Regions from separate parts of the Niveibacterium sp. genome, predicted to be linked through region 1. Evidence: predicted binding sites of a transcription regulator. Region 1 holds the regulator's gene; the other holds the start of a gene.
The links. Region 1 encodes HrcA, which represses chaperone genes, less so after heat shock. Its sites were predicted from a motif close to TNTTAGCACTCNNNGNCNNNGAGTGCTAANA; they were not measured.

Region 1 (15,668 bases):
TGTGCAGCGATCGCCAGTTGGGTAGGGTCTGGGGCTGGGGCAGCCAGCCAGTCGCCTGCTTGCCGCTCAACCAGGCCGACCAGCGCACGAATCCAGTCGTCCCGCTCGTTGAGGCAGGGGATGTAGCCGAACTCCTTGCCGCCTGCTGCAATGAAGGCGTGCTTGCACTCCATTGCGATCTCTTCAAGCGTTTCGAGGCAGTCGGAGACAAAACCCGGGCAGATCACATCGATCTTCGTGATACCGGACTTCGCCAGCGCTTGCAGCGTGGGCTCGGTGTAGGGCTGCAACCATTCGGAACGGCCGAAGCGCGACTGGAATGTCAGCACGTAGTCGTCCGGCCCGAGGTCGAGGGCTTCCGCGAGGCGCCGTGCCGTTTTATGGCATTCGCAGTGATACGGGTCGCCACGATCGAGCGTATAACGCGGTACGCCATGAAAGCTCATGACCAGCCGTTCGGCGCGGCCATTGCGCTGCCAGTGCTCCCGCACGCTGGCGGCCAGTGCGGCGATGTAGGCGCCGTCATCCGCAAAGGCGCGAACGAGCCTCAGCTCCGGCAGGTTGCGACAGCGTTGCATCCAGCCCGCCAACGCGTCAGCAACCGATCCGGTCGTGCTGCCGGCATATTGCGGGTAGAGCGGCACGACGAGGATTCGGGTGCAGCCGGCAGCGCGCATTGCATCCAGTTGGGCTGGCATGGACGGGTTGCCGTAGCGCATGGCGTGCATGACTTCGATCGGCTGCTGCCGGTTCTGTCCGAGGTAGCCGCGCAGCAACTTCGCCTGTCGTTGTGTGTGCACCTCCAGTGGTGAGCCGTCGCGGTCCCACACGCTGGCGTACTTCAGCGCGGACTTCTTCGGCCGTGTGTTCAGGATGATGCCGTTGAGAATCGGCCACCAGACTAGGCGCGGAATCTCGACCACACGCGGGTCCGACAGGAATTCCTTCAGGTAACGGCGCAGCGCGCTGGGTGTTGGCGCGTCCGGCGTGCCGAGATTGACCAGCAGCACGCCAACCTTCGGGGCGCTTCCATGCCGGAAGGGCGGTTCGGGCTTGAAACGGGGCATCGATCAGCTCAGTTCTGGGGAGTCAGTGCGCTGGAGAGCAGGCGCGCGGTGATGTCGACGATGGGGATCACGCGCTCGTATGCCATGCGGGTCGGGCCGATCACGCCGAGCGAGCCGACCACCTGTCCATCGACTTTGTAAGGGGCGGTCACGACCGTGCAATCGTCGAGCGAGGCGATGCCTGACTCGCCGCCGATGAAGATCTGTACGCCCTGGGCGTCACGTGACACTTCAAGCAACTGCAGCAACCCCGTCTTGTGTTCGAAGAGCCGGAACAGGTCGCGCAGACGTGCCATGTTGGAGGACAGGTCCTCGACTTCGAGCAGGTTCCGTTCGCCACTCAGCACGTACGATGAGGCGCTCGTTTCCGAAATCGCATCCTGCCCGGCGGTGATCGCGGCGGACATCAGCTCCGACATGTCTTCACGGAGCTGGACAAGTTCGGCGCGCACGCGCTCGCGGATTTCGTCGAACTCCAGACCGGCGAAGTTCTGATTGAGGAAGTTCGTCGCCCGCACCAGTTCGTCGCCGGTGTAGGGGCGTTGCGTCAGCAGGATGCGGTTCTGCACGTCGCCGTTCTGCGTCACGATGATCAGCAGGATGCGACGTTCCGAAAGGCCCACGAACTCCAGTTGCCGGATGCGCGTCGCTTCCTTGCGGGCGGTCACGACCACGCCAGCGAAACGGGTCAGTTCGGACAGCAAATGCGACGCGGCGCTGATCACGCGTTGCGGCTGGTCCGGCTGCAGATGGTGTTCCAGCTCCATCAACTGCGCTTGCTGGAGCGGCTGCACCGTCAGCAGGCTGTCGACGAAAAGCCGGTATCCCTTTGCGGTCGGCACCCGGCCGGCCGACGTATGCGGCGATGTAACAAGGCCGAACTCTTCCAGGTCGGCCATGACGTTGCGGATCGTGGCCGGCGAGAGCTCAAGCCCCGACGAGCGGGAAAGGGCGCGCGAGCCAACGGGCTGACCGTCTGCGATATACCGCTCGACCAGCGTCTTCAACAGGATCTGCGCACGTTGGTCGAGTGGCTGGTTGGCTGGGCGTGATTCCATGTCGGCCATTCTAGGGAAAAAAACCGCAATCGCAACGCGTTGAGGGATTCGACCCGAAGGCGCGCCGTGCTTGCGGCAGCGGTGTCACGCCTTGTGGTTAAATGGGTGCCATGCAGAATGGTTTCAAGACGATCGCGCTGATTGGAAAATACCAGAGCCCGGAAGTGTCGGATGCGGTGCTCCGGCTTGCGCTTTTTCTGCGCGAGCGCGCCTGCGAAGTGCTGATCGAGCAAGGCACCGCAAGTGCCACCGGCATCGGCGGCGAGTTCCGCGTCGCGGCTTTCGACGAGATCGGTGCCAAGGCTGATCTGGCAATCGTGCTGGGCGGCGACGGCACGCTGCTGACCGCGGCGCGGCGGCTTGCCAGTCATGCGGTACCGCTGGTCGGTGTGAACCAAGGGCGGCTGGGCTTCCTGACTGACATCCCGCGTGAGGACATGTTCGAGCACGTCGGCGCGATCCTCGCCGGCCGCGCGCGCCACGACACCCGGATGTTGCTGGAGGCTGAAGTCGTTCGGGCGGGCGACCGAGTCTTCCACACGATGGCGCTCAACGACGCGGTCGTCAGCAAAGGCGAGATCGGCCGCATGATCGAGTTCGAGCTGCACCTGGACGGCGAGTTCGTTTATCACCAACGCTCCGACGGCATCATCGTCTGTACGCCAACGGGCTCTACGGCCTATGCGATGTCAGCGAATGGCCCGATTCTTCATCCGGGTGTTACCGGCATCGCACTGGTTCCCTTGTGCCCGCACGCGCTGACCCATCGCCCGATTACCGTGTCGGACGACTGCCGTATCGAAATCGTGGTGCAGCCGCCACACGATGCACGCGTACATTTCGACGGTCAGGCGCGTTTCGATGCGCGTGCCGGCGATCGCATCCGCATCTGGCGATCGGACCATGTCGTGACCTTGTTGCACCCGCCTGGTTACAGCTACTACTCCATCCTGCGCGAAAAGCTCCACTGGAGCGCAGCGCCGCGACTTCCCTGAAGGAATCACCGTGTTACGTCGTCTGACGATCCGAGACTTTGTCCTGGTCGATCAACTCGACCTCGAATTCGCGCCCGGTTTCGGTGTGCTGACGGGCGAGACCGGGGCCGGCAAGTCGATCCTGCTTGATGCCTTGTCGTTGCTGCTGGGTGACCGTGCGGACAGCGCCATGGTGCGTGCCGGCTGCGAGCGCGCGGAAATTTCCGGCGTGTTCGATTGCGAGGGGGAAGGCCCGGTCGCCGCATGGCTGGCTGCCAACGACCTTGAGGCTGACGTCGAAGTTCTGATTCGCCGCGTGGTCGATGCCGGCGGGCGCTCACGCTGCTATGTGAACGGGTCCCCGGTTACCGCAGCGCAGCTGAAATCGCTCGGCGAGCTGCTGGCTGATATTCACGGCCAGCATGCACACCACGCTTTGTTGCGCGGGGATGCACAGCGCGATCTGCTTGATACCCATGCAGGTGCCACTACGTTGGCGAAAGAGGTAGGGTTGGCTTGGCGTGCCTGGCAGGCCGCCCTGCGCGCGCTCGAAACTGCTGAAGCCGAGGGCGAGGCAAGCGCTCGCGAACGCGAGATGCTGGAGTGGCAGTTGAGCGAGGCGCGCACGCTCGCCTTTGCGCCAGCAGAGTGGCAGCAGACCAACGCAGACCATCAGCGCTTGTCGCACGCCGCAGGCCTGATTGAAGGCGCGGGGGCGGCGCTGGATGCGCTTGATGAGGCTGAGCCTGCGATTGCAACCGAAGTTGAACGTCTGGCCGTGCGGATGACTGAGCTGGCGCGCTTCGATGCGCAGCTGGCTCCGGTTTGCGAGTTGCTGGATGGTGCGGGCATCGCTCTTGGCGAGGCGGTCGCCGAACTACGTCGTTACCGTGATCGGATGGAGCTCGACCCTGAAGCGCTTGCTGAATGTGAGCGGAGGATTGGCGCCGTCACGCAGTTTGCGCGCAAGTACCGCGTCGCCCCCGAGGCGATTCCTGAGCTGGAGGCGGCGTGGAGTGAGCGACTTGCGTTGATTGAGCGTGCAAGCGATCTCGATGCGCTTACGTCGGCAGAGGCGGATGCGCGATCGGCATATCAGAAGTACGCGGCTGAGCTGAGTGAGCGCAGGCGTACGGCGGCCCAGGCGCTCGGGGCGCGCGTCACCGAAGCCATGCAGGATCTGGCAATGGCGGGTGGCCGGTTTGAGATCCGCCTTGTCGAAGTCCCGCAGGGTGGCGCGCATGGACGGGAAGCGGTTGAGTTCCTTGTCGCCGCCAATCCACACCAGGAGCCTCGACCGCTCGCCAAGGTCGCATCCGGCGGCGAGCTTTCGCGGATTGGCCTTGCGATCCAGGTGATCGCGAGCGAAGCGCAGGCGGTACCGACGCTTGTATTTGACGAAGTGGACGTCGGTATCGGTGGGCGTGTTGCCGAGGTGGTCGGCCGGCGCCTGGCTGAGCTTGGTCGGCGCTGCCAGGTGCTGTGCGTGACCCATCTGCCGCAGGTGGCCGCGCGAGCAGACTGGCAATGGCAGATTTCCAAGGAATCGCGCGACGGAGCAACCTATTCGCATGTGCAAGTGCTGGATGCAGCGGCACGCATAGACGAAATTGCCCGCATGCTCGGTGGCGAGCGCATCACCGACACGACTCGAAACCATGCAGCAGAAATGCTGGGGTTGGAAGCTGCGGCGGGGTGAGATCAGGAAGCTTTGTCTGGGCTGAAAAACGGCGCCGTGAGGCGCCGCTCTTTTTACTCGCTCGCGTTGAGCGGGAACGCGGGTGGCATGTTCCGCTTGTGCGGGCAGTCGTCCTTGAGGCAGTCGACATACAGGTGCAAGGCATGCTCGCGCACCTTGAAGCCGCGCTCACTCGCGATGCGATTCTGCTTCTCTTCAATGTCGGCATCGTAGAACTCTTCGACGCGACCGCATTGCATGCACACGAGGTGATCGTGATGCTGGCCGTGGTTCAGCTCGAAGACCGCCTTCGCCGACTCGAAGTGATGGCGTTCCAGCAGCCCCGCTTGTTCGAACTGCGTAAGCACGCGATACACCGTCGCCAGCCCTATATCCATGTTTTCGGCCATCAGCATGCGATAAACGTCCTCAGCCGTGAGGTGACGCTGATCGGTGCGCTGAAAGAGTTCTAGGATCTTGAGCCGGGGTAGGGTGGCTTTGAGACCCATGCTCTTGAGGCTTTGGGAATTGGTCATGGAGGCTTGGCACGGGGGTCGGTTCAGACCCTTATGATATAGTCTGACGCTCCATTTGAAAACGCGACTCGCTCCGTCGAATCCATGCCGCGCTTGAGTTTTCGCCCTGCAGTACTGCTTTCCCTTTTCTGCCTGATCCCTTTGACGAGCGGTTGTGATTGGCTGCGCCCTTACCGGGTTGACGTCCGCCAGGGCATGTCGATTACTGGTGAAATGGTTGGCCGTCTTAAGACCGGCATGACGCCGGAGCAGGTGCGCTTCATCCTTGGTACCCCGCTGCTGAACGATCCGTTTCACGCAGACCGCTGGGACTACCCTTACGAATTTCGCGCTGGCCGTAGTTCAACGGTGGATCGGAAAGTCTTCTCGGTGTTCTTCGTCGAGGGCAAGCTTGCGCGTTGGGAAGGTGACATTCAGCCCGCTCCGCCCAACGACGACGGTCAGAACCGTCTGATCGAAATCGAACCGCGCAAGAAGTAAGCCTATCGCCCCATCCGAATTCAGTAACGACCTGTCTTTGAAGGATTGAGCATGACCGTCAACGTCGCGATCGCCGGTGCGTCCGGGCGCATGGGCCGGATGCTGATTGAAGCCACGTTGCGCGATCCTGTGTGTTCGCTGGCGGCGGCGCTTGATTTGCCTGACAGCCCGTTTCTCGGGCGTGACGCGGGCGAACTCGTTGGTATCGGTCAGTCGGTTGCCATCAGCGCCGATGTGGCAGCGGCCTTCGAAGTGGCCGACTGTTTGATCGATTTCACGCGTCCTGAGGGCACGCTGCGGCACCTTGAGGCCGCGCGCGTTGCCGGCAAGGCCATGATTATTGGCACCACCGGCTTCGATGCTGCCGGCAAGGAGGCGATTGCCCGCGCGGCGGAGACGATTCCCGTGGTCTTCGCGCCGAACATGGCCGTGGGTGTCAACGCCGTGTTCCGTGTGCTGGACGTCGCTGCGCGCATCCTTGCGAGCGGTTACGACATCGAGATCATCGAAGCTCATCACCGGCACAAGATCGACGCGCCTTCCGGCACCGCGCTGCGTATGGGTGAAGTGGTAGCCAATGCAGTCGGGCGCGATCTTGAATCCTGTGCTGTGTACGGTCGCGAAGGAGTCACCGGTGAGCGCCCAGCGCAGCAGATCGGTTTCGCAACCGTTCGCGGCGGCGACATCGTGGGTGATCACACGGTGCTCTTCGCTGGGTTGGGGGAGCGCGTCGAGATCACGCACAAGGCCTCCAGTCGCATGCCGTACGCCTTGGGTGCACTGCGTGCTGCAGCCTTCCTCAAGGGGCGTTCGGCCGGTCTTTACGACATGCAGGATGTGCTCGGCCTGAAGTAATGCGTTTTGCCAACAGCTTGACCAAAGCTGTTGGCGATCTGACGGACGCTTCGGGTACGCTGTGCGGGTCATGCGATCCCTCTGGCCCTAGTCATTCTTCCGGTACGACCGAATGCAAGCCGCACAATCTGGCGATGATCGTGATTCAAACCCAGTAGAGCTTTCGGCCAGCGAATTGCTGGCCGATCAACTTAAGCGGGCGTTCGGAGTCGATTCACCTGCCGGTCTGCTGTCAGCCATCTCACGGCAGGTGGTGCGACCAGATCAGTTGGCTGTTGCTCTGGTCGATCTGCTCTCGATGGTTGGCGGGGCTTATCGCCACTACGAACAGCGCCTTGCGTCGCCAGTTCTTCCTTCGACGGATTCCGATTCGACCCTGAGGGCCGAAAACGCGCGCTTGCGGTCTCAGTGCGATGCGCAGCAGGCGGTGCTCGACGAGCTGCGCGATGCCCTGCATGAGCTTGGCGATGAGCGTGGCGTTGCCGCGCTGGAGCGCCTGGCTGCGGATGAACTCGCACAGTCCCTTTCGGCTGTCGTCAGCGAACGCCGCGAAAGCTCCTTGCTGCAGGGGGTGAGCGAAGAGCGTTTGAAGCTCGCGCTCGACAGTTCAGAAGACGGGATCTGGGACTGGGATGTCGGCACCGGCGTCGTGCACTTCAGCGTGCGCTGGGCGTCGATGCTCGGGCTCTCGCTCGACGAGGTGCCGCCCACGGTCGAGGGCTGGCAAGCGCTGGTCCACCCCGACGACCTGCCGCAGGTGCAAGCGCGGCTGGACGACAACGTCAGCGGCCTTGCCACCGACTACGATTGTGAATTCCGCATGCGCACGCAGCGCGGTGAGTGGAAGTGGATCCTCGCGCGCGGCAAGGTCGTCAAGCGTGATGCGCAGGGCCGTGCATTGCGGCTGGTCGGTACGCATCGCGATATCACCGAACGCAAGCGATTTGAGCTGGAGCTGCTGAACGCTAAAGAGGCGGCGGAGGCGGCTAACCGCGCGAAGAGCGACTTTCTGGCCAACATGAGCCACGAAATCCGCACGCCGATGAACGGCATCATCGGCATGACCGAGCTCGCGCTCGATACCGATCTGGATGATGAACAGCGCGGCTACCTTGAGACGGTCAAGTCTTCGGGCGAGGCGCTGCTGACGATCATTAACGACATCCTCGATTTCTCGAAGATCGAGGCGGGTCGAATGGATCTCGAACTGATCGACTACGCGCTGTTCAACACCGTGGCGGATTCGATCAAGGCGCTTGCGTTGCGTGCGCACCAGAAGGGCCTAGAACTCATCGCGAATATCGATGACAACGTGCCGGTCAGGCTCAAGGGCGATCCGGGGCGTGTGCGGCAGGTGCTGCTGAATCTGATGGGCAATGCGGTCAAGTTCACCGAGCGCGGTGAAGTTGAGGTGGGTGTACGCGTGCTTGAGCGTGACGGTGCATTCGCTCTGATCGAGTTCTCGGTGCGGGATACCGGCATCGGCATCCCTGCCGACAAGCACGGTGCAATCTTCGACGTCTTCTCGCAGGCTGACACCTCGACGACGCGCCGTTTTGGTGGCACCGGGCTCGGCCTGGCGATCTGCCGGCGCTTGGTCGAACTGATGGACGGGCGGATCTGGGTTGAAAGCGTTCCCGATCAAGGGAGTTGCTTCCGATTCACGCTGCGCGCCGAAGTGCTGGAAGACCCTGCGCCGCTCTCGTGCCGTGCCGAGTTTGCCGGTCGTCGCGCCTTGCTCGCGCTCGAGAACCGCACTTTGGCGCAGCGCATTCATGGCTGGCTCGGGGCCGCCGGATTGCCGGTGACCTGGGTTGATTCGGTTGAGTCCGCAGAGACTGCGCTCAAGGCGGCGGCAGATGCGGGCGGGTACTACGACCTGTTGCTGGTGGATGTCGGCCTCGCCGACCCCGGCGGGTTTGCCTTGCCCTCTCGCTTCTTCGATCTTGGCGCTTCTTGCGAACGGATCGTGATGCTGCTCAACACCCCAAATCAGCGCGAGGACGCCGACCGCTGTCGCCGGCTTGGTACGCGAGCGCATCTGGTCAAACCGTTTTCGCGTCGCGATCTGGTGGATGCGGCCTTGCTCGCATTTGGCGTGGATGCGGGTAGCGGATTCTCGCTCGCCGAGTTTGATCTCGTTGCTGCGAGAGCCGCCACCGAGGCGACTGCCGAGCCGCTAGATGTATTGCTGGTGGAGGACAACCCTGTTAACCAAGCCGTAGCGCAGAAGGTGCTTGAGCGCGCCGGGCACCGCGTGGTGCTGGCGAACAATGGCGCAGAGGCGGTGGAGTACTTCGATCGCGGCGGTCAATTCGACGTGATCCTGATGGATGTCCAGATGCCGGTGATGGGCGGGATCGAGGCAACCCGCGCGATCCGCGCGCGCGAAGCACGCCGCAGCTGGGCTGGTACCGGCCTGCTCGAATCGATCCCGATCATCGCGATGACCGCACACGCAATGCCGGCGGACCGCAACCGCTGCCTTGAAGCGGGCATGGATGACTATGTCGTCAAGCCGCTCAAGCCGGCGGAGTTGTTCGCCGCGATCAAGCGTGTCGTGCGTCAGGAGGCGGTGAGCGACGAGTACTATGACGGATCACGCACCGAGATCGAGGGGGATCCTTTCGTGACCAGTGGCGATGTCGCCGACCTTGATCAGACCCGCGATACGCTCGATGGCGATGAATCTGCCGTGCAGATGCTGATTGGCGTTTTTCTGCAGGACTATGGCCGTTCGCGCGCCGAGTTGTTGGGAGCGGCGGAGCGCTCGGACTGGGAGGCTTTGTCTCGCGGCGCGCATTCGCTCAAGGCGTCTGCAGGCATTTTTGGCGCAGCGGCAGCGGCTGACTGTGCCTTGAAGCTTGAGATTGCGGCGCGTAACACGAAGGGGCCTGAGGCGCTGGCCAGGCTGGCGGACCTGATCCCGGAACTGGATCGTCTGGCTAATTATCTGCGTCGTCAGCAGGCAAAATGATCTGATCTGGATTAGGGCGTGCAGGCGGGATTTGCCGTAAGCCGCGGTAATTGCTACAATTTCGTGATCTTGAAAGCGGGATGCGCCGTGTGGCGAATCCCGTTTTTCATGTCCGGCGCCGGTTCCGGCGTCCGCTCAGAATTCCGGAATTTAGCGATAGTTTCAGGGAGTCCGCTGTGACAGCATTTCCCCCAGCCTTGCTCGCGCTCGCCGATGGTACGGTGTTTCACGGCAAGGGGATCGGCGCCGCCGGCAAGTCCGTCGGTGAAGTGGTTTTTAATACCGCCATCACGGGGTATCAGGAAATCCTGACCGACCCTTCCTACACCCGCCAGATCGTGACTTTGACGCACCCGCATATCGGCAACACGGGTGCCAACAGTGAGGACTGCGAAGCGGGCCGCACCTATGCAGCCGGCCTGGTGGTGCGTGATCTGCCCTTACGTGTCTCCAGCTTCCGCGCCGAGCGCTCGCTCGACGTGTACCTCAAGGACGAAGGCGTTGTCGCTATCGCCGGCATCGATACCCGCAAGCTCACGCGAATCCTGCGCGAGAAGGGGGCTCAGTCGGGCTGCATCGTGACCGCTGCGGCCGGCGAGACGATCGACGTTGATGCGGCGATCGCGGCAGCGCGCGGTTTCGCAGGCCTTGCTGGCATGGACCTCGCCCAAGTCGTGACGACCGACAAGTCTTACGCTTGGACGAGTGGCGAGTGGCGCCTTGGCGAAGGTTTCCGCGAACAGTCTGCGGCGCGTTTCCATGTCGTTGCCTACGACTTCGGTGTCAAGCGCAACATCCTGCACATGCTGGCGGAACGCGGGTGCAAGCTGACCGTGGTGCCGGCCAAGACCCCGGCTGCCGAAGTACTGGCGCTCAATCCCGACGGCGTGTTTCTGTCCAACGGCCCGGGCGATCCGGAGCCCTGCGACTACGCGATCGCTGCGATCCGCGAATTCCTCGACCGCAAGATCCCGACCTTCGGCATCTGCCTCGGCCATCAGCTGATGGCGCTGGCCGCTGGTGCGAAGACCATGAAGATGAAGTTCGGCCATCATGGCGCGAACCATCCGGTCAAGGATCTGGATTCAGGCCGCGTGCTGATCACCAGCCAGAACCACGGTTTCGCAGCGGACCCGGCAAGTTTGCCGGCCAACGTCAAGGTGACCCACGTGTCGCTGTTCGACGGCAGCCTTCAAGGCATGGCCTGGACCGACCGCCCGGCGCTGTGCTTCCAGGGGCACCCGGAAGCGAGCCCCGGCCCGCATGACGTGGCCTACCTGTTCGACCGTTTCGTTGGCTTCCTCGAGCAAGCCAAGAAGTGATTATCCCGGCGCGCCGCCCTGAGCTGCGCGCCTCGCCCCGGTGGTGAAGAGACATGCCCAAGCGTACAGACATCCAGAGCATCCTGATGATCGGCGCTGGTCCGATCGTGATCGGCCAGGCCTGCGAATTCGACTATTCCGGCGCGCAAGCCTGTAAGGCGCTGCGTGACGAGGGTTACCGCGTCATCTTGGTTAACTCCAACCCAGCGACGATCATGACTGACCCGGAGATGGCCGATGTGACCTACATTGAGCCGATCACCTGGCAGGTGCTCGAGCGCATCATCGAAAAGGAGCGCCCCGACGCGGTGCTGCCGACGATGGGTGGCCAGACGGCGCTGAATTGCGCGCTGGATCTGTGGCACAACGGCGTGCTCGACAAGTACAAGGTCGAAATGATCGGCGCCAAGCCGGACGCGATCGACAAGGCCGAGGACCGCCAGAAGTTCAAGGAAGCAATGACCAAGATCGGGCTGGAGTCCGCCCGTTCTGGCGTTGCTCACTCGATGGAGGAGGCGTTGGCCGTGCAGGCCAAGGTCGGCTTCCCGGCGATCATTCGTCCGTCCTTCACGATGGGCGGCACGGGCGGTGGTATCGCCTACAACATCGAGGAGTTCGTCGAGATCTGCACCCGCGGCCTCGATCTCTCGCCGACCCGCGAGTTGCTGATCGAAGAATCGCTGCTTGGCTGGAAGGAATACGAGATGGAGGTCGTGCGCGACAAGCACGACAACTGCATCATCGTCTGCTCGATCGAGAACCTCGATCCCATGGGTGTGCACACCGGTGACTCGATCACGATCGCACCGGCGCAAACGCTGACCGATCGCGAGTACCAGATCATGCGTAATGCGTCGATCGCGGTGCTGCGCGAGATCGGTGTGGATACCGGTGGCTCGAACGTGCAGTTCTCGGTCAACCCGAAGGATGGCCGCCTTATCGTCATCGAGATGAACCCGCGCGTGTCGCGCTCGTCCGCGCTGGCCTCGAAGGCCACCGGCTTCCCGATCGCCAAGATCGCCGCGAAGCTGGCCGTCGGTTTCACGCTGGACGAACTCAAGAACGACATTACCGGCGGCGCCACCCCGGCCTCGTTTGAGCCGTCGATCGACTACATCGTCACCAAGATCCCGCGCTTCGCGTTCGAGAAGTTCCCCGCCGCGAATGACCGCCTGACGACGCAGATGAAGTCGGTGGGCGAGGTGATGGCGATGGGCCGCACCTTCCAGGAGTCTTTCCAGAAGGCGCTGCGTGGTCTGGAGACTGGAGCCTACGGGCTCGACGAGGTCGAATGCGATCGCGAGGAACTTGAGAGCGAGCTGGCGAACCCGGGTGCGCAGCGCATCTGGTACGTCGGCCAGGCCTTCCGTGAAGGCATGTCGCTGGATCAGGTTCATGCACTGACCAAGATCGACCCGTGGTTCCTGGCCCAGATCGAAGACATCGTGCTGACCGAGAAGTCACTCGTCGGCCGTTCGCTCAAGGCGCTCCAGGCGCCGGAACTGCGCGATCTGAAGCGCAAGGGCTTCTCCGATCGTCGTCTGTCCAAGCTGCTCGGTACGGACGAAACCAGCGTTCGCCTGCAGCGTCACACGCTGGGCGTGCGGCCGGTCTTCAAGCGCGTCGATACCTGTGCGGCCGAGTTCGCAACGGACACCGCCTACATGTACTCGGCGTATGAGGATGAGTGCGAGGCGCAGCCGAGCGATCGCAAGAAGATCATGGTGCTGGGTGGTGGGCCGAACCGGATCGGGCAGGGCATCGAGTTCGACTACTGCTGCGTCCATGCTGCCCTCGCGCTGCGCGAAGATGGCTACGAGACCATCATGGTCAACTGCAACCCGGAAACGGTCTCGACCGACTACGACACCTCCGACCGCTTGTACTTCGAACCGCTGACGCTGGAAGACATCCTCGAGATCGTCGCGGTCGAAAAGCCGGTTGGCGTGATCGTGCAGTTCGGTGGCCAGACGCCGCTCAAGCGGGCGCGTGAGCTCGAAGCCAACGGCGTGCCGATCATCGGCACCACCCCAGACATGATCGATGCAGCCGAAGATCGCGAACGCTTCCAGAAGCTGCTGAACGACCTCGGCCTCAAGCAGCCGCCCAACCGTACGGCGCGCGCGCCGGAAGAAGCGGTGCGTCTGGCCGCCGAAATCGGTTATCCGTTGGTGGTTCGCCCGTCTTATGTGCTGGGTGGCCGCGCGATGGAAATCGTGCACGAACAGAAAGACCTCGAACGCTACATGCGCGAGGCGGTGAAGGTTTCGAATGATTCGCCGGTGCTGCTCGATCGCTTCCTCAACGATGCCACCGAAGTCGACGTCGATGCGCTATCCGACGGCAAGCAAGTCATCATCGGCGGCATCATGGAGCACATCGAGCAGGCCGGCGTCCACTCCGGCGACTCGGCTTGCTCGCTGCCGCCCTACACGCTGTCCAAGGCGCTGCAGGACGAGCTGCGCCGCCAGACCGAGCTGATGGCACGTGGTCTCAACGTTTGTGGTCTGATGAACGTGCAGTTCGCGATCCAGGGCAAGGGCGATGCCGCCGTGGTGTATGTGCTCGAAGTCAATCCGCGCGCATCCCGCACGGTTCCGTTTGTCTCGAAGGCCTGTTCGCTCCCGCTCGCCAAGGTGGCGGCGCGTTGCATGGCGGGTCGTTCGCTGGTCGACCAAGGTGTCACCGGCGAAATCATTCCGCCGTATTTCTCCGTCAAGGAGGCCGTCTTCCCGTTTGCCAAGTTCCCGGGCGTGGATACGATCCTCGGGCCGGAAATGAAGTCGACCGGCGAAGTCATGGGCGTCGGTCGTACCTTCGCGGAAGCCTTCGTGAAGAGTCAGCTGGCTGCCGGCGTGCGTCTGCCCACCGGCGGTACCGCCTTCATCAGCGTCAAGATGGCGGACCGCCCGAAGGCGATCGAAGTGGCGCGCGAGCTCGTGGAGTTGGGCTTCAAGCTCGTTGCGACGCGCGGCACCTCTGCGGCGATCGAAGCTGCCGGCATCCCTGTGACACCGGTGAATAAGGTGACCGAAGGCCGCCCGCACATCGTTGACATGATCAAGAACAACGAGATCAGCCTCATCATCAACACCGTCGAAGAGAAGCGGCAGGCGATCGCGGATTCGCGTTCGATCCGCACCAGCGCGCTGGCCGCCAAGGTCACGATCCAGACGACCATCGAAGGCGCACGTGCAGCCTGCCTCGGTATTCGCCATCTGTCCGAACTGACGCCCTACGCGCTGCAGGCTCTGCACGCTGAACTGGCTTGACTGGCTAAGTAAATGAACAAGGTTCCATTGACCATTAACGGCGCGGAGATGCTCCGCGCCGAGTTGCAGCGTTTGAAGACGGTGGATCGTCCGGCCGTGATCGAGGCGATTGCCGAAGCGCGTTCCCATGGCGATCTCTCCGAAAACGCCGAATACGATGCCGCCAAGGAGCGCCAGGGCTTCATCGAAGGCCGCATCAAGGAAGTCGAAGGCAAGCTGTCTTCGGCGCAGATCATCGATCCGAAGCTGCTTGATGCGGATGGGCGCTGCGTGTTCGGCGCGACCGTCGATCTGGAGGATCTTGAGTCGGGTGATTCAGTGACTTACCAGATCGTCGGCGAGGACGAAGCCGATCTCAAGTGCGGCAAGATTTCGGTGTCGTCGCCGATTGCGCGTGCGCTGATCGGCAAGTACGCCGGCGACGTCGCAGAGGTTCAGGCTCCGGGTGGTGTGCGTGAGTACGAGATTCTCGAAGTCAAGTACATCTGATCCATGAATCAGATCGCGCGACCGCTTTACTTTCTCGCTTTGACACTGTGGGTCGGAGCGCTGTGGACGATTGGCGGCATCGTTGCGCCAACCCTGTTCTCGGCGCTGCAGGATCGCAGTGTGGCCGGCGCGGTCGCTGGCCGCTTGTTCAACATCGTCGCTTGGTTGGGCGTCGGCAGCGCCTGTTTCCTGATCGTCTTTCAGATCATCGACGCCGGGGGGCAGGCGTTCAAGCGTGCTTCTCTTTGGGTGATCGTGTTGATGTTGCTGCTTACGCTGGCCAGCCTGTTCGGCATTCAACCTTTGCTGGCGCAGCTCAAGGCAGAGGCAATGCCGCGAGAGGTGATGGAGAGCCTGGTGCGCGACCGCTTTGCCGCATGGCACGGTGTTTCCAGCATCCTTTACCTGATCCAATGTGCGCTCGGCGGTGCCTTGGTGGTGCTTGAGACCGTAAGCGGGCGTCGCTGAGGCGCGGAGCCTCAGCGAATTGCAGATGCTCAGCGTCCGCCGCCGGGTTTGCGGCCACCGCTTCGGGGGGCTGCAGCGCCGCGAGGTCCGGCAATGTTGCGCGCGATGGTGCCGCTCTTGAGCCGGGTCGCCGGGCGTGCGAGGCTGCGCGCGTCACCACGCGCCCCAGCGCGAGGCGTTGCGCGGGGGCTGATCGCTGGTGCCTTGGTCGCAGTTTTCGCCTTCTCGGCCAGTTCCGGCGATGGTCTGTAGACAACCAGCAGCTTGCCGATCATCTGTACTGCGGCACAGCCGAGTTCGCTGCAGATGGTGTCCATGTACTGCTGGCGCTCCTCGCGGTCATCGCCGTAAACGCGAATCTTGATTAGCTCGTGTGCGGTCAGCGAACGGTCGATTTCCTTAAGCACCGTGGGCGCGAGGCCTTTTTCGGCAATACTTACGACCGGGTCAAGCCCGTGCGCCTTGGCGCGAAGCTCGCGACGCTGTGCTGCG
Region 2 (15,668 bases), on a different contig from region 1:
CCGTCGAGCAGGATGCGGCCGGATTGCGGCTCGATGAAACGCAGCAGCAGCTTCACCAGCGTGCTCTTGCCGCTGCCGGTGCTGCCGACGAAGGCGACCGTGTGGCCAGCAGGAATATCGAGCGCAATGCCGTGCAGCGTCGGCGTGTCGCCGTAGGCGAAGCGCACATCGTCGAAACGCAGCGCGCCGCGCACCGAGCCGGCCGGCAGATGGCGGCCCTCGTACGGAATCGCGAGCGGCGTATCGATCAGGTTCATGACCCGCTCGATCGAGGCCATCGAACGTTGGTAGAGGTCGGTCATGTCCGCGAGCCGGGTCAGCGGCCACAGCAGACGCTGCGTCAGGTACACCAGCACCGAGTAGCTGCCCACGCCCAGCTCGCCGTTCAGGGTCAGGAAACCGCCGTACAAAAGCGTGACCGTAAAGCCGGCCAGGATCACCATGCGGATCACCGGCGTGATCGCCGCGGAGAGGCGGATTGCCTCAGCATTGCGCACCCGGTAAGCGTCAGAACCCTGGCGCACATGCTCGGCCTCGTAGGCTTCTGCCGTGTAGGCCTTGATCGTGGCGATGCCGAGCAGGTTGTTCGACAGTCGTGACGCGAGCGTGCCGGCCGCCTCGCGCACGCCGGCATAGCGCGGTGCGAGCCGGCCCTGGAACCAGAAGGCACCGTAGAGGATCACCGGCACCGGGATCAGCGACAGGAAGGCGAGCTTGGCGGTCAGCGCGAAAAACACCGCGCCGACCATCAGCGAGGAGCAGAAGACCTGAATCAGGTCGTTCGCACCGCCGTTGAGGAAGCGCTCCATCTGGTTGATGTCGTCGCCGAGGATGGACATCAGGTTGCCGGTGCGCTGGCGCTCGAAGAAGCCCATCTCCAGCCGCTGCACATGCTGGTAGGCCTCTTGCCGCAGGTCGTGCTGCAGGTTCTGCGCCAGCGTGCGCCACTTCACGTCGTAGAGGTACTGGAACAGCGATTCGCCGACCCAGATCAGCGCCGTCACCGCGGCGAGCAGCACCAGCTGATCCTTCGGTTCATGCACGCCGACGCGGGCGAGGAAGGAGTCCTTGCGGTTGACGACCACGTCGACCGCGACGCCGATCAGCACCTCGGGCAGCACGTCGAAAAACTTGTTCAGTACCGAGTACAGCGACGCGAGCCATACGTCGCGCCGGTAGGCGCGCGCGTGGCCGAGCAGGCGGGCGAGCGGATGCGTGGCGCTCATGAAGCATCCCCTTTCGGCGTTGCCACTTCGACAGTCGCCGCAGTCGGCGCGCTATCCGGCACAGACAGGGCCTGCGCGAGCGGCGCCGCGATGCGTTGCCAGGCCTCGGCGTTACGGGCGCAGGCGGCCAGCGCCTGCTGCACCGTGGGCCGCTCGTCGTCGCTCAGGTGCGCGGCGGCATACGCCTCGATTTCCGCGGCCAGCGCGGTATCGCGGGCACCGTCCAGCGGGCTGCTCACGATGTAGCGGCGGGCCCAGGTGGAGGCGCGCGCAAACAGCGTGTCGGCATGCGCCTGGGTGAAGGTCCACACCTGGCGCGCGTTGCCGTGTTCCGCCAGCCAGCCGGCAAGGCTGTCGCGCACCGCGCGCGGCAAGGCATCGTCGATGCTTAACGCCAGCACGCTTTCCACCGCCTGCGGTGTGGGTGCGAAGGACAAGGCGTGGCCGTAGGCCCATTCGAGGCCGGTGTCTCGGTTGGCACGGCTGCGCGCGATCAGTGCATCGAATTCGGCCGGCTGCGCGTGGGCGGCATACACCTTCAGCAGGCCGATGTAGCGGTCTCGCGGCACGTTGGGTTCGTCGCGCGCGACCTGCTGGCGCGCCAGCGCGATCACGCCCGCATCGCCCGCCAGGCCACGCAGGGTTTCCACCTCCGCGGTGAGCACCGCGAAAGCCGGCTGCGCCTGCTGATCGGCGGGCAAGGCGGCAAGCCGATCGGCCACCGGTGCGAGCCAGGCACGTACGCGGGCATCCCATGCGGCGACCTGCGGTGTGTTGCGTGCCAGCGCACGTACCGCGCGCATCATCTGGATCGCGCTACCCCAGGTCTGCGGTGTATCGGACACCGGTAGCGCATCCAGCATCGCGATCACTGTGTCGACGCGCTGATCGCCGGTCTGCGCTAGCGCCCAGGCATCGCCCAGCAAGCGCGCACGCTGCTCGGAGCTGAGCTGCGGGAAGCGCGCAAGCAGCGTGTGCAGGCTGGCGTCGTCCCACGCGAGCCGCCACAGATCGAAGGGTGAGGGCTCGACGCTGCGCTGCGTACGGCAGGGCGGGCCGGCGAGCGACAGCGGCGCACTGCCCAGTTCGATGCGCTCGCGCGCGACGCCGTCCTGTGCCGCAAGCTGCAAGGGCAGCGGCCACTGCTCATCGGCCGCGGCGACCGAACCAAAGCCATAGCGTTGCTGGCGCAGGCTGATCTTTTCCTGCCCCGCCTCACAGCTGCGTTCGGCAAACACCGTCGGGTGCCCGGGCCGTGTCGTCCAAGCCTGTGCAAACGCAGCGACCGGTTTGCCGCTGCGCTTGGCCAGTGCGTCCCACAGATCGGCGCCCGTGGCGTTGCTGTAGGCGTGTTTGGTGAGGTGACTGCGGATGCCGTCGCGCAAGCCCTGTTCGCCGAGGTATTGCTCAAGCAGGCCGATCACCATGTGGCCCTTGTTGTAGGTGGTCGCGTCGAAGGAATCGAAGGCGGCGCGATCACTCGCGACCGGGCGGGCGATCGGCTTGGCCGTCGCCAGCGCGTCGTCCCGCATCGCCTTGTCACGCTCTTTGCCCAAGGAGTCGAGGGCGCGCCATTCGGGGTTGAGTTCGCGCGCGGCCTTCACGCCCATCCACTCGGCGAAGGCTTCGTTGAGCCAGAGGTCGTCCCACCACGCCATCGTCACCAGATTGCCGAACCATTGATGCGCAATCTCGTGCGCGATGGTGGTGAAGCTGCCTTCGCGCTGGCTGTGGCCGGCTAGATCGGGATCGAGCACCAGCAGCGGCTCGCCGTAGGTGATGAGGCCCCAGTTTTCCATTGCGCCGCGCTTACCTGGCACAGCGAGCTGGTCGAGCTTGGGCAAGGGGTAACGGATGCCGAACCATTGGTGGTAATAGTCGAGCACCTGCCAGGTAACCGCCATGGCGTAGCCGGTGTGCTGACTGAGGCCCTCGGTCGTCCAGATCGCGAGTTCGATGCCGTCGTGCGTGGCGCGTGCAGCCTCGAATTCGCCGACGGCGAGCGCGACGAGGTAGGACGCCATCTTCGGCGTCGGCATGAAGCGCACTTCCTTGCGGCCATCGGGCAGGCTGCGTTCGCTCGCCTGCGGCATGTTGCCAAGCACGGTGAAGCGGGCCGGTGTGCGCACGCTGATGTCGAAACGGGCGCGGAAGGCCGGCTCGTCGAACAGCGGCATCATGCGCCGGGAGCCAATCGGCTCCATGTCGGTAACCAGCATGCGCTTCTCGCTGCCGGCGGGCGTGAGGTAGCGCGCCACATAGAGCCCTTCGCCATTTTCATCGAGCGCGCCCTGCCAGCTCAGCCCGATCGTATGACGGCCGGGTTGCAACTTGCGTGGCAGGCGGATCGTGATCGTCTGCGCCTGCGCGTCTGCCTCCACCGGCATCGTCAGTGCAACACCATCCAGGGAGTCGGCACGCACCGTCAGCGCGTCGGCGTGCAGCACGATCTCGTTTGTGGCTCGCCGCAGCTCAAAGCGGATGGTCTGGCGCCCGGAGAACTGATCGGCGTAGGGATCGGCGTCCAGCTCGACCCGGTAGTCGATCGGCACCACGCTGCGCGAGAGCGCGCCGGGCACCTGATCGAGCTTGAAGGCGTATGCCGTGCCGCAACACAGCGTCAGGCTCAGGCCAATGAGGCCACCAAGACTGCGCAGGAACATCGTTGTCTCCGTCGGATGCGCTGGCAGAGGGCCAAGCGCCGAGGGCGACAGTTTAGGGCCTGAAGCGCCGCATTCCGGCGGAAGCGGCAGAGGGGACAGACTGCGGCTCGCGAGTGCGCCGCGATCAAGACTTCATCGCAAACTTTGTCACATTCGGTGAAACGCAATCTTTGACAAGCAATTTTGTTCGAAATCCGGACAATGCCGACTCAACCCCCATGAACCGAGGTCCGGATGTCCGCAACACGCCCCCTCCCCTGCGCAGGACGCTGCCGGCACTTTGCGCCGGAGAGCTCGCATTGCGAGTTGCATGGCAAGGGCATCGAGGCACCGTTCGAGCAGCGCTGCGATCACCACGAGGTGATGGAGTCGTTCGCCGTGCGCAGCAACCTCTCACTGCTGGACTGGCGCGATACGAACCGGGCCTGAACCGGCCCGGCCGAAGCCTTAGATCGCGTCAGGGTCGAAGGACATGCCGGCGCCGGGTTCCAGCGCCTCCCACACGATGTTCTCTTCGAACGCGACGTGCGCCGTCAGCGCCGCCGCAAAGGCACGCACACCTTCCACCGACGGGTTCGCAAGCGCCGCGGCCAGCTCACGCAGCCGATCGTGATCGCGACGGGTACGCTCAGCCAGATCCGCGCGCCCGGCTGCCTCAAGGCGCGGCAGCACATGTTTTTCCTCTTCCTCGAAATGCCCTACCAGCTCGCGCTCGAAGGTGTCGCGGATGCGTTGCGCGACGGCCGGCAAGGAGGTGGGGTCGTCCGGCGTAAGCGCCCGCACGGCGAGGGCAAGCTTGAGCGCCGAAGCGTGTTCGTGAGAGAGGTGGATCAGGCGAGGGCTGCGTGTCATGTGTGGGTCTGGCCTAACGGTTCTAAAGCCCATCCGCACGGACGGGAAATTGGCAGATTCGCATTTAACGGCAAAGTTCTGCACCAAGGCTTGAGGTTGATCAAAGCGCCCCGATCGCCGCCAAGGCAGGCATGTTGCTTGCAGTAGCCATTCCGAACGCCTAACCTTGCCCGCTTTGCCCGGTACGGCAGCCCCCGGACACCCGCCGGTGGATGCTCGCCGCAGCCCCGCCCGACAGGGCGGCGCGATACCGGGCCGCGCCAGACTCAGGAGCCCCGAAACGATGCGCATGCCCCAACGGCTTGCATTGATCACCGCCGCAGTCGCCTGCCTGCCCGGCGTATTCGCCGCCGAGGTCCCGCCCGGCACCCAACTGCATCCGATTCAGGAGATCGTGCGCGGCAATGGCACCGAGCCCGCAACGCTGGATCCGAACAAAGCCGAAGGGCGCCCCGAATCGAGCCTGGCCCTTGAGATGTTTGAGGGGCTGGTCAGCCCGGACATCAACGGAAACGTGGTGCCCGGTGTCGCCGAGAAGTGGGAGAGCCTTGAAGGTGGGCGCGCATGGCGATTCACACTGCGCAGCAACGCGCGGTGGTCCGACGGCAGCCCCGTGACGGCGCACGACTTCGAATACGCATTCAAGCGCATGGTCGATCCGAAGACGGCCTCGCAATACGCGTGGTATCTCGGGAAAGCCAGCAATGTAAAGAACGGCACCGCAATCGTCGAAGGCAAGCTGCCGCCCTCGGAACTGGGCGTGAAGGCGCTCGACGACCGCCATCTGCTCATCACACTGGAGCAACCGGTCGCCTACCTCGTCGCCACGCTCGCGCATGGCAGCCTGATGCCGGTGCCGCGCAAGGTGATCGAGAAGTACGGCGACCGCTGGACCGAGCCCGGCAAGATGGTCTCCAACGGGGCCTACAAGCTGGCCGAACGGGTGGTCAACGAGCGCATCGTAATGGTGCGCAACCCGATGTACTGGAACAACGCGAAAACGGTGATCGACAAGGTCACCTTCCTCCCGATCGTCAATCAGTCCGCCGAGTATCAGCGTTACCGCGCCAACGGGCTCGACATGACCGCTGACGGCGGCGTACCACCAGAGCAGCTCAAGCAGATCCGGCGCGAGATTCCGAACCAACTGGTGACCTGGCCACAACTGGGCACCTACTTCTACGCCTTCAACTTCCGCAAGAAACCCTTCGACGATGTGCGGGTGCGCAAGGCGTTGTCGCTCGCCCTGCAACGCGAAGTCATCGCGGAAAAACTGGTCGGCACCGGCGAGACGCCGGCTTACAGCCTCACACCGCTGAACGCCGCGGGCTACGTCCCGGTCGTACATGAATGGCAGCGCTGGACGCAGGCGCAACGCGAGAATGAGGCCCGCCGGCTGCTGGCGGAGGCGGGCTTCACGAAGACCCGGCCGCTGCGCTTCGAACTGCTCTACAACACCAACGAGAATCACAAGAAGATCGCGCTCGCCGCTGCGTGGATGTGGCGACGCATCGGGCCGGTAGAAGTCGTGCTGGTCAACCAGGAATGGAAGAGCTTTCTCGACTCGCGCGCACGGGGCGAGTTCGAGGTCTGCCGTTACTCCTGGGTTGCGGATTACAACGAACCGTCGACGATGCTGGATCTGTTCCACTCCAAGCACGGCAGCAACGATTCCAAGTACAACAATCCGCGCTACGACGCGATCATGGAGCAGGCCAAAGTCACCCCGGATGCCGGCGACCGCGCACGGCTCTACCAGGACGCCGAACGCATCCTCGCGCAGGACTTTCCGCTCGCCAACGTTTACCACTACAGCGTGCGCCGCCTGATCAAGCCGTGGGTCAAGGGCTACGGGCGCGACCCCGAGGGCCGCATCCTGACCCGCGACATCTACATCCTCGCCCACTGACGCCGCCGCCATGCTCAAGTTCATCTTCCGCCGCCTGGTACTTGAGGCGCTGCCGACCCTGCTGGTGCTGGTGACCGTCACCTTCTTCCTGATCCGGCTCGCGCCGGGTGGGCCGTTCTCCACCGAAGCGGCGATGCCGCCGGAGGTGATGGCCGCGGTTGCGGCCAAGTACCGGCTCGACCAGCCGGTGTGGCAGCAGTACCTCGGCTACCTCGCCGACCTCGCCCGCGGCGACTTCGGCCCCTCGTTCAAGTACAAGGACTTCACCGTCAATGACTTGGTCTGGGCCGCCGCGCCGGTCTCCTTCCGGCTCGGCCTGTTCGCCTTCGTGATCGCGGTGATCGTGGGCGTCGCCGCCGGTGTTACCGCCGCGCTGCGGCAGAACACCTGGATCGATTATTCGGTGATGGGCGTGGCGATGATCGGCGTGGTGCTGCCGAACTTCGTGCTCGCCCCGGTACTGGCGCTGGTGTTCGCGATCTGGCTCAAGTGGCTGCCTGCGGGCGGCTGGGAGGGCGGCAAGCTGATGTACGTCGTGCTGCCGGTGGCGGTGCTGTGCCAGCACTACATCTCGGTGATCGCACGGATCACGCGCGGCAGCATGATCGAAGTGCTGGGTAGCCCCTACATTCGCACCGCGCGCGCCAAGGGCCTGCCGACCGGCTACATCCTGCGCCGCCATGCCCTGAAGCCCGCGCTGCTGCCGGTGATCTCCTACCTCGGGCCGGCCTTCGTCGGCATCATCACCGGCTCGGTCGTCGTCGAGACCTTCTTCGGCATCCCCGGCATCGGCCAGCTCTTCGTCAATGGCGCGCTGAACCGCGACTATCCGATGGTGCTGGGCCTGACAATCCTGATCGGCGCGCTGACCATCTTCTTCAACGCCGTCGTCGACATCCTGTACGGCGTGATCGACCCGCGCATCCGTCTGCAATGAGCACCTCGACCATGAATACCCCGACCGTTGCCGCCCGCCTGATGCGGCCGCTGCCGCCCTTGCCGGGGCTGGACGACACCCTCGCGCAGAGCATCCGCGGCCGCAGCCTGTGGGCCGATGCGCGCCGCCGCTTCCTGAAGAACCGCGCTGCGCTTGCGAGCCTCGTGATCCTGGGCCTGATCGTGCTGCTGTGCGCCTTCGCCGCCCTGCCCTCGCCACACGCCTTCGACGACCCGGATTTCGAGAACATGCACATCGCGCCTGAACTGGCGACCGCGCACTGGTTCGGCACCGACAGCCTCGGCCGCGACCTGTACGTGCGCACCCTGCTAGGCGGCCGCATCTCATTGATGGTGGGCGCGCTCGGCGCACTGGTCGCGGTGCTGATCGGCACGCTGTACGGCGCCACCGCCGGCTTCCTCGGCGGCAAGACCGACAGCGTGATGATGCGGCTGCTGGAGATCCTCGCCAGCTTCCCGGTGATGTTCCTGGTGATCCTGCTGATGACCTTCTTCGGCCGCGAACTGTGGCTGATCTTCCTCGCGATCGGCGCGGTCAGCTGGCTCGACATGGCGCGCATCGTGCGCGGCCAGACCCTGTCACTGAAGCGCAAGGAGTTTGTCGAAGCAGCGCGGGTCTGCGGCGTGTCGCGCTGGGGCATCATCACCCGCCACATCGTGCCGAACGTACTGGGCATCGTGGTCGTGTACGCAACGCTGCTGGTGCCCTCGATGATCCTGTTCGAGAGCTTCCTCTCCTACCTCGGGCTCGGCGTGCAGGAACCGATGACGTCCTGGGGTGCGCTGCTCGAACAGGGCGCCAAGGCGATCGAGGCCGCGCCCTGGGAGCTCGCCTTTCCGGCCGGCTTCCTGGTCACCACCCTGTTCTGCTTCAACTTCATCGGCGACGGCCTGCGCGACGCGCTGGACCCGAAGGAGCGTTGATGATGAACGACCCCCACGCTCGCTCTCGCTCGCTGCCCCCCAGGGGGGCGCCCGGCGGCTCCGGGCGGCCGAGCGCCGCCGGATCCCTCCTTCAAGTCCGCAACCTGAACGTCCGCTTCGCCACGCCCGAAGGCGAGGTTGCGGCGGTCAACGACCTTTCCTTCGACCTCGCCGAGGGCGAATCGCTGGGCATCGTCGGCGAGTCCGGTTCCGGCAAGAGCCAGACCGCCTTTGCGCTGATGGGTCTACTGGCGAAGAACGGCCGCGCGAGCGGCGAGGTGATCTACGGCGGCGCGAACCTGCTGGCGCTGTCGGAAGCCGAACTGAACCGCCGCCGCGGGTCCGAGATCGCGATGATCTACCAGGACCCGATGACCGCGCTGAACCCCTACCTCACGGTAGGCGACCAGCTCACCGAGGTGCTGCGTTTCCACAAGGGCATGGATCGCAAGGCGGCAGCGGCAGAATCCGTGCGCATGCTCGACGCGGTGAAGATCGCAGAGGCGAAGAAACGCTTGGGCATGTACCCGCATGAGTTTTCCGGCGGCATGCGGCAGCGGGTCGTGATCGCGATGGCGCTGCTGTGCCGGCCGAAACTCCTGATCGCCGACGAGCCCACCACCGCGCTGGACGTCACCGTGCAGGCGCAGATCCTGCGGCTGCTGCAAGAGCTGCGGCGCGACTTCGGCACCGCGGTGATCATGATCACGCACGATCTGGGCGTCGTCGCCGGCGTCTGCGATCAGGTGCTGGTGATGTACGCCGGCCGCGTGATGGAACAAGGCCCGGCCGAGACTCTGTTCGCCAGTCCCAGCCACCCCTACACGATGGGCCTGCTTCATGCCGTGCCGCGCATGGACCACACCCACGGCAGCGACCAGTTGGCCACGATCCCCGGCAACCCGCCGAACCTGCTCGCGCTGCCGCCGGGCTGTCCGTTCGCACCCCGCTGCATCGAGCGCGACGCCGCCTGCCTTGCGCCGGCACCGCTCGCCGACTTCGGCGACCAGCGCCGCCGCGCCTGCCATCGACCGATCGAACACCTGCTACGCGCCGAAACGGAGGGCGCCGCATGACCGCCCCCTTGCTGGAAGTCCGCGACCTGCGGGTCGAATTCAAGGTCGGCCGCGAAGGCTGGGCGCCCTGGGCGCCGCCGCGCAGGCTCAAAGCGGTGCAGGAGGTCAGCTTCACGCTGGCCGCGGGCGAGACGCTGGGCATCGTCGGCGAATCCGGCTGCGGCAAGAGCTCACTGGCGCGCGCGCTGGTCGGCCTGAACCCGATCGCCGGCGGCAGTGTGAAGCTCGCCGGGCGCGAACTGGCCGGTCTGCCGGAAGCGGAATGGCAAGCCTTGCGCGGCGACGTGCAGATGATTTTCCAGGACCCGCTCTCGTCACTGGACCCGCGCATGACCATCGGCGACATCATCGCCGAACCGCTGCGCTGGCTGCGGCCGGGCATGGCGCCCGCCGAGGTCAAGGCGGAAGTCGAACGGGTGATGGCCCGCGTCGGCCTGCAACCGAACGTGATCAACCGCTACCCGCACGAGTTCTCCGGCGGCCAGTGCCAGCGGGTCGGCATCGCGCGGGCGCTGATCGTGAAGCCCAAACTGATCATCTGCGACGAGCCGGTGTCCGCGCTGGATGTATCGATCCAGGCTCAGGTCATCAACCTGTTGATGGCTCTGCAGCGGGAAGACGGGCTGGCGCTGATCTTCATTGCCCACGATCTGGCGGTGGTGCGCCACATCTCGGACCGGGTGCTGGTGATGTACCTCGGCCGGGTGATGGAGACGGCCGACGCCGACACGCTGTTCCGCGCCCCGGCCCACCCCTACACCCGAGCGCTGCTCTCCGCGGTGCCGATTCCCGATCCGGCACTGGAACGAAACAAGACCGTGCAGATCCTCGAAGGTGACCTGCCGAGCCCGATCTCGCCGCCCTCCGGCTGCGTGTTTCGCACCCGCTGCCCGAATGCAATTGCGGCCTGCGGCGTCGGCGTACCGAAGCTGGCGCATCGAAGCGGCAGCCACGCCGTGGCCTGCACCTTGGCGGAGATCGATGCGGCCGGCTGAACGGCGCGCATCAGGCGCGCAATTTCCATCAAATCCAGCCCGCGCTTGCGGATTGCGCGCCTCGCATCTGCGGCGGCGCAACAGATTTCTGGAAAAAACAGGTCCCCATTTCGCTACGGCAGCAAAGCAAATTTCGACTAGCCCGGAAACCCGCCCCCAAAGAGCCTTTCCGTCAATGTGAACGGACACGCTCTTTGGTACTAATCCCATCTTCATTTGCTGCAACGCAAGAAGCGTTCTTGCCAAATGGATAGCGTTTTGTCATTTTCGACGAGTAAAATCGTCAAACACTATCAAGACGCGACTTCGCCACAAGCGAAGAATCCGCGACAGAGACAAAACCCGATCGCGCTCCCACAACGCGACCGTTCTTCCAGAGCGAGAACACTGAACATGAGTACGCAAACCCCTAGCTTCGAGGTCGGACATCGCGTCCGCATTGGCCACCTCGACGCCGGCGCTGCCGCCCGGCACGCCTTCTTCAATGGCCGCACCGGCACCTTGGTACGCAAGAACCGCCTCGGCGGCAACGCGCGCGAAGCCATGTGGTACGTGAAGGTCGACCCTGACGAGGCCTGCGCTTCGCTCGAGGCGCTGTTCTACGCCTCGGAACTCGAACCGGTCGCCTGAGCGCCACGTAGCAAGCGAAGCCCGGCGAGTCGCCAGACGGCGCGCCGGCAAGGTCCTCGGTCTGCATGCAAACACAAATGCCAGGAACAAAATGCGTTATTAGCACTCTCTAGCATCGAGTGCTAACATTGTTCCAGAGGTAATTGTTGGAGGTATGCAGATGACCACATCGCTGTCGTTCCCCGTCCCGTCCGCACTGGGCAGTCTGGATCAGTACGTTCAGGCGGCGAACCGCTTCCCGATCCTGACCGAAGCGCAGGAGCTTTCGCTCGCGCGCAAGCTGCGCGACGAACAGGATCTCGAGGCTGCGCGTCAGCTGGTGCTTTCGCACCTGCGGCTGGTGGTTTCGGTTGCCCGCAACTATCTCGGCTACGGCCTGCCGCACGGCGACCTGATCCAGGAAGGCAACGTCGGCCTGATGAAGGCCGTCAAGCGTTACGACCCGGATCGCGGCGTACGCCTGGTGAGCTTTGCGATCCACTGGATCAAGGCCGAGATCCACGAATACATCCTGAAGAACTGGCGTCTGGTGAAGATCGCGACCACCAAGGCGCAGCGCAAGCTGTTCTTCAATCTGCGCAGCATGAAGACCGACAGCAGCACGCTGACCACCGGCGAAGTGGCCGAAATGGCCCGCGTGCTAGGCGTGAAGCCGGAAGAAGTGCGCGAGATGGAAACCCGCTTCTCGGGCGGCGACGTTGCGCTGGAACTCGGCCCGGAAGAGGACGACGACGGCCGTGTGGCACCGATCGCCTACCTCGCTGACGCCAACGCCGAACCGACCGCCGTGCTGGAAGCACGTGGCCGCGACCGCCTGCAAAGCGAAGGGCTGGAGAGTGCGCTGGAATCGCTCGATGAGCGCAGCCGCGCGATCATCCGCCGCCGCTGGCTGGCCGACGACGAGAGCGCCACGCTGCAGGAGCTGGCCAGCGAGTACGGCGTTTCCGCCGAACGCATTCGCCAGATCGAGGCGAAGGCGCTGCAGAAAATGAAGGGCGCGCTGGCGGCGTACGTGTGAATCGCCAGCCTGTGCCAACGATATGAACAAGGCCCCGCAAGGGGCCTTGTTGTTTTCCGTTACTCGCTTTGCTGACCCGGGCGGCGGGGCCGCTCGGGTTCCTGGCGGCCATGTTCGCGCGTGTCATGCGCACGGTTACCCCCTTCGGGCGCTCGCTGCGGCGGCGGATTGACGCCCTGCATGGGCTGCCGATCACCGCGCGGTTCTGCCGGACGCCCCTCAGGCGCAGGCGGACGCGGGCCACCGCGCTGAGCCTCAGCACCACCCCCGCCGGGAATCGGCATCATGCGCGGCGGCATGCTCGGATTCGGGCGCGGCGGCGGCGCCTGCTCGCTGCCCGGCGCGGGCGGCCAGCGCCGCGGTGGCGCGCCGTCACTGCTTCGCGGCACGCCCGACGCCCCCGAATGAACCGGCTCAGCCCCTTGCCGTGGCATGCCGGGCACGACCCCGGGCTGGTTCTGTTGCGGCCCAATGTTGGGCATGGCAGGTTCACGCTGCGGCGGGGTGGCTTGCGGACGCACGTCGCGTTCGATCGGGATGATCGGCGCCGGCGCGCTGCGCACGGGCGGTGCAGCCGGTATCGGGCGGTCAGCCGGCGCCTGCGGCCCTGCACGTTCGCCACCCCAGCCTTGCGGTGCCCGGCGCGGATCGCCGATCGGGTAGCGCGGCAGATCCCCCCGCTGTGGGTCGCCCGGAATTCGCGGCGGCATCGGCGATGGCGCAGAAGGCGGTACCGGTTGTGCCCCGGGCCCGCCGGACCGGCGTGGATCGTTCGACCAGCCAGCACCGCCGGGCCCGCGAGGCGGCTGCGGCGTGACGCCCGGAGGCGGTGGTGGCATGCCGCCGATCGGCAGGTGTCGGATCACGTCGGTACGCACACCGTCCTGGGCATGTTGAATCGGGCGGGAACGGAAGAAATCGTCGCGCGACACAAAGGTAGCGGCATCAAGCTGTGCGCCGTAGCGATAGTCGATCGGTCGGCGCGGGAAGTCACCATTCTGGCCGCCGGGCGTAGGTGGCATACGCGTGACATGGGTGATGTTGATGCGCCGGATGTAGTTGTCGCTGTAGGCGTAGGCCGGGCGATAGACCTCGAAGGGCGCGAGCGGGAACCAGCCGACGACCGGCCCGAGCCGCACGCTGATCGCGATGCCGGGCGTGCCGCCGTAGAAACCCACCAGCGCTGGCGCATACACCGGGCGCGCGACGTAGCTACCCGGCGCCCAGGCCCAACGGCTGCCGATCATGATCCAGCGCCCGTAGTGGAAGGGCGCGAAGCCCCAGGGCGCATCGTCGATCCAGGTCCACCCCCAGGGCGCAACCCAGGCCCAATGGCCGAAGCGGTAAGGCGCCCAGCCCGGCGCCACCGCGACCGGATACCACAGCGGCCCATAGCGGCCGTCTTCCTCCCAACGACCGTGGCCGTCGAGCGCCTCGATGCCGGTCATCTCGGGCGACACATAGCGGCTCGACGCCAGCCGATCCTGCTCGCGATCACGCCCCTCCGCCCATTCGTCGAACTGGCTGCGAGTGGCTTCTTCCGACGCGACGAGACGCTGCGCCTCAAGATTGAGTTCGACGCGCTGGCCCGCCAGTACCGTAAGCCGCTCGACAACGCCGCTGACACGCGCACGGCCGGCAAACACGGAGACCCAGGCACGGCGTGAGGCAGGGTCGTATTCCAGCGCGTAGTCACCGGCGCGTTGCGCTTCGATGCGCACGCCCCCCGCGCTGATCAGCAGTTGCTCGTCGTCCGGCAGGCTGCGCAGGCGCACGCGAGCCACGCCTCGCCGCACCTCAAGGGCGAGCACGGCGTCGTCGACGCGATCGAAATTGAGTTGCGAATCGGCGTCCAGACGCACTGAGGTGCTGCCGATACGGACCTCGGCGCGACCATCAGTCGCGCTCCAGAGCCCGACGCCAGAGGTGACCGGCATGTTCACATTGATCGGCGCCCAGTCCTGGCTATCCGCCATCCAGGCTTCGATTCGCCCCTCAACGAGGCTGATCCGGCCGACCCGCCCAGGCGGGTCCGGCACTTCGGCCCAAGCCTGCGCCATCAAGCACAGCGCGCCAATCAGCGCCCACACCCAACGCAAGCCGCCGTCTGCTCGCCACTCCCGCATCAAAAGCCCCCACTGCGCTGCGCGCATTGCAAGATCGCCGCGCCGACACGGCGGGCGTACCTGCTCAACGCCTCACGGTTCAGCGTCGCTGACGGCGGCCAGGCAAGGAGTTGTAACAGTCGGTGAAGCCTACTTGCCGGCGATCAGCAGGCGCAGATCGTCCGCGATGTTCTGCGGTGTTTCACCGTGGCGGATGTAGAGCCGCAGGCGGCCCTGCGGGTCGTAGGCATAGGTGCCGGCAGTGTGGTCCACCGTGTAGTTGCCGCCTGCGATGTCGCCCTGCTTCTGCGCGAAGACGCGGAAGTCTTTCATCACGCGCTCGGTCGTCGCGGCATCGCCACGCAGTCCGATGAAGCTGGGGTTAAACGCAGGCATGTACTCCGACAGCAGCTGCTGTGTATCGCGCTGCGGATCGACGGTAACGAACAGCACCTGCAGGCGCTCGCCATCGGCCCCCAACAGCTTTACGACCTGCGCCATCGTCGTGAGGTTGGTCGGGCAAACGTCTGGACATTGCGTGTAGCCGAAGAACACGGTGACAGCCCTGCCCTTGAACTCAGCCAGCGAGCGCGACTTGCCGTGCTGATCGGTCAGCGTGAAGGCCTTGGCATAGTCGGCACCGGTGATGTCGGTGGCGTGGAATTTCGGGGCGTCAGAAACGCCGCAGCCGCCTAAAAGGGCGGCTGCGAGCACGGCGAGAAAGCGGCGGCGCATCACAGGTAGTGGTCTATCAGCAGGGCGGCGAACAGCGCTGAAAGATACACGATCGAATACCGGAAAGCGCGGCGCGCGAGCGCGTCGGAGTAGTTCATCCAGAGCCGCCAGCCGTAGCGGATGAAACCAGCCCCAAGGGCGACAGCCGCAACAAGGTAGGGCAAGCCGCTCATCTTGGTTGCGTACGGTAACAGCGTCACCGCAAACAGGATCAACGTATAAAGCAGCACCTGCAGGCGGGTGTATTCCGAGCCGTGGGTTACCGGCAGCATCGGCAGGCCGGCACGGGCGTATTCCTGCGTGCGATACAGCGCGAGCGCCCAGAAGTGCGGCGGCGTCCAAGCGAAGATGATCAGGAACAGCAGGCAGGCGTCCGCCGACACCTCTCCCGTCACCGCAGCCCAGCCCAACACCGGCGGCATCGCGCCGGACGCACCGCCGATCACGATGTTCTGCGGCGTGTAGGGCTTCAGCAGCACGGTGTAGATCACGGCGTAGCCCACAAAGGTCGCAAGCGTCAGCCACATCGTCAGCGGGTTCACCGCCTGCCACAACACCGTCAGGCCGAAGCCGCCAAG

Region 2: a site for HrcA is predicted at 11,330-11,360, ahead of rpoH (RNA polymerase sigma factor RpoH). Genes of this name have one in related genera too.

The regions. Positions count from the first base shown of each region.
Region 1 covers NZ_JAYRDJ010000001.1:363,626-379,293, forward strand. Annotated here, with positions in the region: gene hemH (ferrochelatase) at 1-1,067, opposite strand, end outside; gene hrcA (heat-inducible transcriptional repressor HrcA) at 1,076-2,125, opposite strand; gene ACE3P0_RS01675 (NAD kinase) at 2,236-3,120, shown strand; gene recN (DNA repair protein RecN) at 3,131-4,798, shown strand; gene fur (ferric iron uptake transcriptional regulator) at 4,852-5,313, opposite strand; gene ACE3P0_RS01690 (outer membrane protein assembly factor BamE) at 5,509-5,793, shown strand; gene dapB (4-hydroxy-tetrahydrodipicolinate reductase) at 5,845-6,648, shown strand; gene ACE3P0_RS01700 (response regulator) at 6,917-9,625, shown strand; gene carA (glutamine-hydrolyzing carbamoyl-phosphate synthase small subunit) at 9,802-10,947, shown strand; gene carB (carbamoyl-phosphate synthase large subunit) at 11,001-14,219, shown strand; gene greA (transcription elongation factor GreA) at 14,232-14,708, shown strand; gene ACE3P0_RS01720 (DUF4149 domain-containing protein) at 14,712-15,176, shown strand; gene ACE3P0_RS01725 (YhbY family RNA-binding protein) at 15,206-15,668, opposite strand, start outside.
Region 2 covers NZ_JAYRDJ010000010.1:91,086-106,753, reverse strand. Annotated here, with positions in the region: gene ACE3P0_RS09215 (ABC transporter ATP-binding protein) at 1-1,226, opposite strand, end outside; gene ACE3P0_RS09210 (M1 family metallopeptidase) at 1,223-3,889, opposite strand; gene ACE3P0_RS09205 (hypothetical protein) at 4,124-4,318, shown strand; gene ACE3P0_RS09200 (hemerythrin domain-containing protein) at 4,337-4,741, opposite strand; gene ACE3P0_RS09195 (peptide ABC transporter substrate-binding protein) at 5,025-6,650, shown strand; gene oppB (oligopeptide ABC transporter permease OppB) at 6,661-7,587, shown strand; gene oppC (oligopeptide ABC transporter permease OppC) at 7,599-8,531, shown strand; gene ACE3P0_RS09180 (oligopeptide/dipeptide ABC transporter ATP-binding protein) at 8,534-9,607, shown strand; gene ACE3P0_RS09175 (oligopeptide/dipeptide ABC transporter ATP-binding protein) at 9,604-10,602, shown strand; gene ACE3P0_RS09170 (hypothetical protein) at 10,996-11,232, shown strand; gene rpoH (RNA polymerase sigma factor RpoH) at 11,393-12,250, shown strand; gene ACE3P0_RS09160 (DUF6600 domain-containing protein) at 12,310-14,403, opposite strand; gene ACE3P0_RS09155 (SCO family protein) at 14,506-15,090, opposite strand; gene cyoE (heme o synthase) at 15,090-15,668, opposite strand, start outside.